One region of the Methylobacterium sp. WL103 genome, then DNA from elsewhere that is predicted to be linked to it. Evidence: riboswitches for the same ligand, from Rfam matches in the RefSeq annotation. Region 1 holds a riboswitch; the other holds the start of a gene.

Region 1 (3,404 bases):
CATGCGCGACTACACCCGCATCTCGGCGGACATGACGCCGGAAGAGGCGGTGGACCTGCTCAACATCTTCTTCGACTGCCTGGTCCCGCCGATCGAACGCGAGGGCGGCGAGGTGCTGAAGTACCTTGGCGACGGCCTGCTCGCGATCTTCCGCGAGCCGGGCGACGACCTCGGCGGCGCCGCCAAGGGTGCGCTGACGGCGGCGCAGGGCGCACTCCAAGCGCTGGAGGAGGCCAACACCCTTCACCAGTTCGCGGTGCCGATGATGGCCGGCATCGCGCTCCACCACGGCGAGGCCGCCTACGGCAACGTCGGCTCGGGCACGCGGCTCGATTTCACCGTCATCGGCCGCGACGTGAACATGGCGAGCCGCATCGCCCGGCTCAACAAGACGCTGGGCGAGCCGCTGCTGATGTCGAAGCCCTTCGTCGACTTCCTGTGGGGCGATCCGGTGCCGCTCGGCGAGCATGTCCTCGACGGCTTTTCCGAGCCGATGATGGTCTACCGGCCGCGTCCGAAGCCGCATCGCCGCCAGGGCTGATCTCAGCCCCGCAGCGTCAGCGTGCCGCCGGCGATGCTGAAGTCGCGCACCCGCTTGAGGAACGACATCCCAAGCAGGTTCGTGCCGAGGCCGCCGCCGGGCACGACCACCGCTTCGACGTCGCGCACGGTGACCGGCCCGATCCGGATCATGCCGATGCGCACCGGGGCGACCCGCACAACGCCGTTGGCCGTCATCACCGATTGGGTGAAGTCGCGCGGCGTGAGGACGAGGCCGAGACGCGCGGCCGCCTCCTCGGTGAAGCTGCACGCGGTGGCGCCGGTGTCGACCATCATCCGCAGCGAGCGGCCGTCCACCAGGGCGTCGGCGAGGAAGTGGCCGCTGCGGTCCGCATTGAGGGCGATCGCACTCGGTGCCGAGGAGGATGGCGGCGCCGCGGGCGCCGGTCGCGCGTCGGCCTTGCGGTGAGTCAGGCGGTCGCCGACCCCGCCGAGCACGCCTGCGGCGAGGCCGGCCCCTACGCAGAGCAACAGGATCGTCCGCAACGCCAACCTCCGCGCCCCGAGGGGGACCGGCGGAGACCACCACGGAACCGGTGAACGATACGTGGCGCCTCGCGCGTACCCGGCGGAAACCCGCCGCCTTTCGTGCCGACAGGGTTTCCGAACCGTCTCGGCATCACGACGACAGACGGCGACCAACCTGCGCGCTCGCCCTTTTGACGGGGTTGACCGGGCCGGCCAGTGGGACCACATCTGCGGTGTTCCAGGGAGATCCCCGGCAAGGGGCTGAGAAACCGCTGGCAGGTTCGCAAGGGCTCGCGGCGCGGAAATCCTTCGAACCTGATCCGGTTCACACCGGCGTAGGGATTGGACCGTGGGCGTCGTCCTCGTGGACGGATCGCACCAGCTTCTCGAAGGAAGCGTCAGGCCCGGTCTCTGCGACACCACGCGGAGGATCTTTTGGGTCGTCACCCAGCATCACCGATCGGGGTTCGCCGGACGAACGGCGGCACGAACCCGTCCGTCACGTTGCCCGTCCGCGCCGACGTCGCCATCGTCGGCGGCGGCCTGATCGGGCTGTCGATCGCCTGGCGCATCGCGCAGTCCGGTCGGTCCGTCGCGGTCGTCGAGCGCGAGACCATCGGGTCCGGCGCGAGCCTCGCCGCCACCGGCATGCTGGCGCCCGCGGCCGAGCACGAGCCCGGCTCGGACCCGCTGCTCCCGCTCGCCCTCGATTCGCTGCGGCGCTGGCCCCGGTTCCGCGACGAGCTCCAAGCGGCCGCCGGCCACGACATCGATTACCGCGAGGACGGGACGCTGGTATTGGCCATCGGCCGCGACGAGGTCGAGCGCCTGCGCTTCCGCTACGACCTGCAGCGCCGCTCGGGCGTCGCCGCCGAATGGGTCGCGGGCACCGAGGTCCGCCGCCGCGAGCCGGCCCTGCGCCCCTCGGTCACCGCCGGCGTGTTCTGCCCGCTCGACCACCAGGTCGATCCCAGCCGGGTGATGGCGGCGCTCGTGCAGGCCTGCCGTGGCACCAGCGTGGCGCTCGTCGAGAACAGCCCGGTCGTCGCCCTCGAACGGACATCCGGGCGCGTCACCGGCATCCGCACCGCCAATGGCGTTCTGCAGGCCGACACCGTGATCCTGGCGGCCGGCGCCTGGAGCGGGGAGGGCGGCCTGCTGCCCCAAAACCTCGCCCTGCCGGTCCGCCCGCTCAAGGGCCAGTCGTTGGCGCTGAAGACGACCGCGCGCACCGGCACGCTGTCGCACATGGTGTGGACCGAGCAGGTCCACATGGCACCGAAGGGCGACGGCCGCATCGTCGTCGGCGCGACGGTGGAGGATTGCGGCTTCCGCCCCGGCGTCACCGCCGGCGGGCTCTACGCTCTTCTGGAGGGCGCGCGGCGCGTGCTGCCCGGCATCGAGGAGATGGAGGTCGAGGCGGTGTGGAGCGGGTTCCGCCCGACCTCGGACGACGACGCGCCGATCCTGGGCGAGATCGCCCCCGGGCTGGTCGTCGCCACCGGCCATCATCGCAACGGCTACCTGCTCGCCCCGGTGACCGCCGACGCGATCGCTGCCCTCGTCACCACGGGCGCGATGCCGGCGGTGGCCCGGGATTTCTCCCTCGCGCGGTTTACCGCAAGCCAGGACGTGAGGGCTTCGGCATGAGGCTGACGGTGAACGGGCAAGCCCGCGAGATCGAGGCCGCCGACCTCGCCGCGTTGTTCGCGCACGCGGCGGAGGAGACCGGCAGCCCCGATCCGCAGGGGGTCGCCATCGCGGTCAACGGCCGCGTCGTCCGCCGTCGCGATTGGGAGCGTACCCCTATCGCGGACGGCGACCGCATCGAGATCGTACGCGCCATGCAGGGAGGCTAGAGGATGCTCGAGACGCTCACACCCCTCCGTCCGGAGGCCGACGACCCCTTCGTCGTCGCCGGCGTCACGCTGAGTTCGCGCCTGTTCATCGGCACGGCCGGCTATCCGACGCAGGTGATCATGCGCGATGCGGTCGCGGCCTCGGGGGCCGAAGTCGCCACCGCCTCGATCCGCCGGGTTTCGCTCCAGGGCCACGGCTCGGACACGGTCAAGATCCTGAAGGGGCGTCGCTTCCTGCCCAACACCGCCGGCTGCGAGACCGCGCGCGACGCGATCATGACCGCGGAGCTGGCGCGCGAGGCCCTCGACACGAACTGGATCAAGGTCGAGGTCATCGGCGACCGCGAGACGCTGTACCCGGACGTGACCGAGCTGATCGAGGCCTGCCGCCACCTCGTCGACGACGGCTTCGTCGTGCTGCCATACTGCAACGACGACCCGATCGTCTGCCAACGGCTCGCCGACCTCGGCTGCGCCGCAGTGATGCCGATGGGCTCGCTCATCGGGTCGGGCATG
Region 2 (3,404 bases), on a different contig from region 1:
CGAGTGGCAAACCTGATGCAGCCGGACCGTAATGCCGTGGGTGCCTCCCTTCAGCTTCGGCACGAGGTGGTGCAGGCTCGACCGGGCGCGCGGCGGGATCGGCCGCTCGCAGAGCGGGCAGATCACCGGTTCAGGGCTGCGGGCCCACGGGTCTGGTTCATCCTCGCGCCAGCGCCGTTCGCGTCGCCCCAAAGCCCCGTCTCCCTCCACATCCGCGCCCTCCAGAATATGGGATCGGCGCAAATTCGGGGCGCGGCGTCACGGCGTCGCTGCGGCGGGCGTCGGGCATGCTGCGCGAAGGGAATCGCCGAACATCGTCTCGGCCAGCCGGTCTCGGGTACCGAGCACCGAGACGTGGTCGCCCGCCACAGACTCGAAGCGCGCGCCCTCCCCCGCCGCCGTCGCAAGCCGGCGCCCGAGCTTCACCGGGACGACGCCGTCCTCGGTGCCGTGGACGATCAGCACCGGGCCGCCGGCCCGGGCGATGCGCGCGTCGGAGCGCCAGGTATCGCGGAGGAGGAAGGTCGGCGCGTAGGGGAAGGCGAGGCGGACGATGCCGGGCAGCGAATCGAAGGGCGCCTCCAGGTAGAGCCCGAGATGCGGCACCCGCTCGGCCACCGCGACCGCGACCGCCGCACCGAGGGAATGGCCGTGCAGCAGGATCGGGGCGCCGGGCGCGCGCCGTACGGCTTCGGCCACCGCCGCGAGCCCGTCGGCGATCAGCCCGTCCTCGCTCGGCGCGCCGGTCGAACCCGGATACCCGCGATAAGAGATCGCCAGCACGCCCCAGCCGGCGGTGGACCAAGGAGGGGCGGAGAACCGCGCCGCGGCAGGCTCGGGCCGCGAGCCGTTGCCGTGGAAGCTGACCACGACGCCGCATCCCGGCCGCGGCGCGCGCCACAGGGCGTGCAGGCGCTCGTCGTCGGCGGTGAGCAGGGACAGGGCTTGCGTGCCCGGCGGCACAGGCAGCCGCGCCCGCGGGCCGGCGATGAAGGCGCCGGGATAGATCAGGCTGCGCTGGAACAGGCCGAGCGCCCCGAGCATCAACGCGAACAGGCCGAGGGCGGCGGCCGCCAGGACGAGCAGGATTCGCATGGGGCTCCGTCGCGTTTCCCGCGGGACCCTACACCGATCCGAGACGACGTCGGCATCCGTCCGTTTCCGCCTGATCCGGCCGGCGCATTGACAAAGTCCGGCGGCCCGCGGAGATTCGAACCATTCCGAGGGGGGCCCCACGACCGGGGGCTGAGAGTGGACGCGACGTCCTGACCCTTGAACCTGATCCGGCTCGTACCGGCGGAGGGACGGGAACCTGCGGCGCCTCATCCGGCGCCCGCCGCTTCATCGCATCTCCGTCGCGGCGCGCCGCATCGCCCCAATGCCGGGAGATCCGACGATGAATGCGCCCGTCCTGTCCAAAGACGTCAAAGGTAGCCCCGAGACCGTGACCACGGGTCCGGTCACCGGTTCGCACAAGGTCTACGCGAGCGTGGCCGGCCGGGAGGACATCCGGGTGCCGTTCCGCGAGATCGTGCTCACCGACCCGAACGAGCCGGCGGTGCGGGTCTACGACCCGTCCGGCCCCTACACCGAGACCAACGCCCGCATCGATCTCGCCAAGGGCCTGCCGCCGGTGCGCGACGCCTGGATCGCCAAGCGCGGCTACGCCGCCGTGCAGCCGCGCGTCGTCAAGCCCGAGGACAACGGGTTCGTGCCCGCCGACAAGCTCGTGGCCCCCTGCCCCGCCGAGCGGACCATCCGCAAGGCGGAGCCCGGCCAGATGGTGACCCAGTACGAGTTCGCCCGCGCCGGGATCGTCACCGAGGAGATGATCTACGTCGCCCACCGCGAGAACCTCTGCCGCGAGCAGATGCTAGACCGAGCGCATGCCGCGCTCGCCGACGGCGAGAGCTTCGGCGCCTCGGTGCCGCCGTTCATCACCCCCGAATTCGTGCGCGACGAGGTCGCGCGCGGCCGGGCGATCATCCCGGCCAACATCAACCACACCGAGCTGGAGCCGATGGCGATCGGCCGGAACTTCCTGGTGAAGATCAACGCCAACATCGGCAACTCGGCCGTGACCTCCTCGGCGGCGGAAGAGGTCGAGAAGCTGGTCTGGTCGATCCGCTGGGGCGCCGACACGGTCATGGACCTCTCGACCGGCCGCAACATCCACAACATCCGCTCGTGGATCATCCGCAACTCGCCGGTCCCGATCGGCACGGTGCCGATCTACCAGGCGCTGGAGAAGGTCGGCGGCGACCCGCTCAAGCTCGACTGGGAGGTGTTCAAGGACACGCTCATCGAGCAGGCCGAGCAGGGCATCGACTACTTCACCATTCACGCGGGCGTGCGCCTCGCCCACGTGCCGCTCACCGCGCGGCGCGTCACCGGCATCGTCTCGCGCGGCGGCTCGATCATGGCGCGCTGGTGCCTGGCCGGGCACCGCGAATCGTTCCTCTACGAGCGCTTCGAGGAGATCTGCGACATCTGCCGCGCCTACGACGTCTCGTTCTCGCTAGGCGACGGCCTGCGGCCCGGCTCGATCGCCGACGCCAACGACGCGGCGCAGTTCGCCGAGCTCGAGACCCTGGGCGAGCTCACCAAGATCGCCTGGAACAAGGGCTGCCAGACCATGATCGAAGGGCCAGGGCATGTGCCGATGCACAAGGTCAAGGTCAACATGGAGAAGCAGCTCGCCGAGTGCGGCGAGGCGCCGTTCTACACCCTCGGTCCGCTGACCACCGACATCGCGCCGGGCTACGACCACATCACCTCCGGCATCGGCGCGGCGATGATCGGCTGGTTCGGCTGCGCGATGCTCTGCTACGTCACGCCGAAGGAGCACCTCGGCCTGCCGAACCGCGACGACGTGAAGACCGGGGTGATCACCTACAAGATCGCCGCGCATGCCGCGGACCTCGCCAAGGGCCACCCGGCGGCGCAGCTGCGCGACGACGCCTTGTCGAAGGCGCGCTTCGACTTCCGCTGGGAGGACCAGTTCAACCTGGGCCTCGACCCGGACACGGCCCGCGCCTACCACGACGAGACCCTGCCCAAGGACGCCCACAAGGTCGCGCATTTCTGCTCGATGTGCGGGCCAAAGTTCTGCTCGATGAAGATCACGCAGGACCTGCGCGCCGAGGTGCTGGCGATGGAGGCTGCGGGCGAGGTGCTGAACACCGCACCGATCCTGACGAGCGCCGAGCGCGAGGCCGGGATGGCGGAGAAGTCCCGCGAGTTCCTGGCCGAGGGCGGCAAGCTCTACGTCGACGCCGCCGAGTAGCAGTATGGGCGAACGGTCCGCTTCGACCGTTCGTTAAAAGTCTTCCGACATCGTTGCCGGTCCGTTCAACCTGGCGGACGGCAACGGTGCAGGGGACGCAAGTCTTAAGGTCTCCTTC

What was found. Region 1 has a riboswitch for thiamine pyrophosphate ahead of thiO (glycine oxidase ThiO). Riboswitches for the same ligand answer to the same signal wherever they lie in the genome.
Region 2: it holds a riboswitch for thiamine pyrophosphate, as region 1 does, so the genes downstream of both, thiC (phosphomethylpyrimidine synthase ThiC) here and thiO (glycine oxidase ThiO) in region 1, are expected to answer to the same signal.

Annotation. Positions count from the first base shown of each region.
Region 1 covers NZ_VRUX01000058.1:3,297-6,700, forward strand. Annotated here, with positions in the region: gene FV222_RS06320 (adenylate/guanylate cyclase domain-containing protein) at 1-541, shown strand, start outside; gene FV222_RS06325 (TIGR02281 family clan AA aspartic protease) at 544-1,047, opposite strand; TPP riboswitch at 1,261-1,389, shown strand; gene thiO (glycine oxidase ThiO) at 1,534-2,679, shown strand; gene thiS (sulfur carrier protein ThiS) at 2,676-2,888, shown strand; gene FV222_RS06340 (thiazole synthase) at 2,892-3,404, shown strand, end outside.
Region 2 covers NZ_VRUX01000036.1:5,742-9,145, forward strand. Annotated here, with positions in the region: gene FV222_RS04585 (HNH endonuclease) at 1-192, opposite strand, end outside; gene FV222_RS04590 (alpha/beta hydrolase) at 259-1,095, opposite strand; TPP riboswitch at 1,214-1,322, shown strand; gene thiC (phosphomethylpyrimidine synthase ThiC) at 1,397-3,286, shown strand.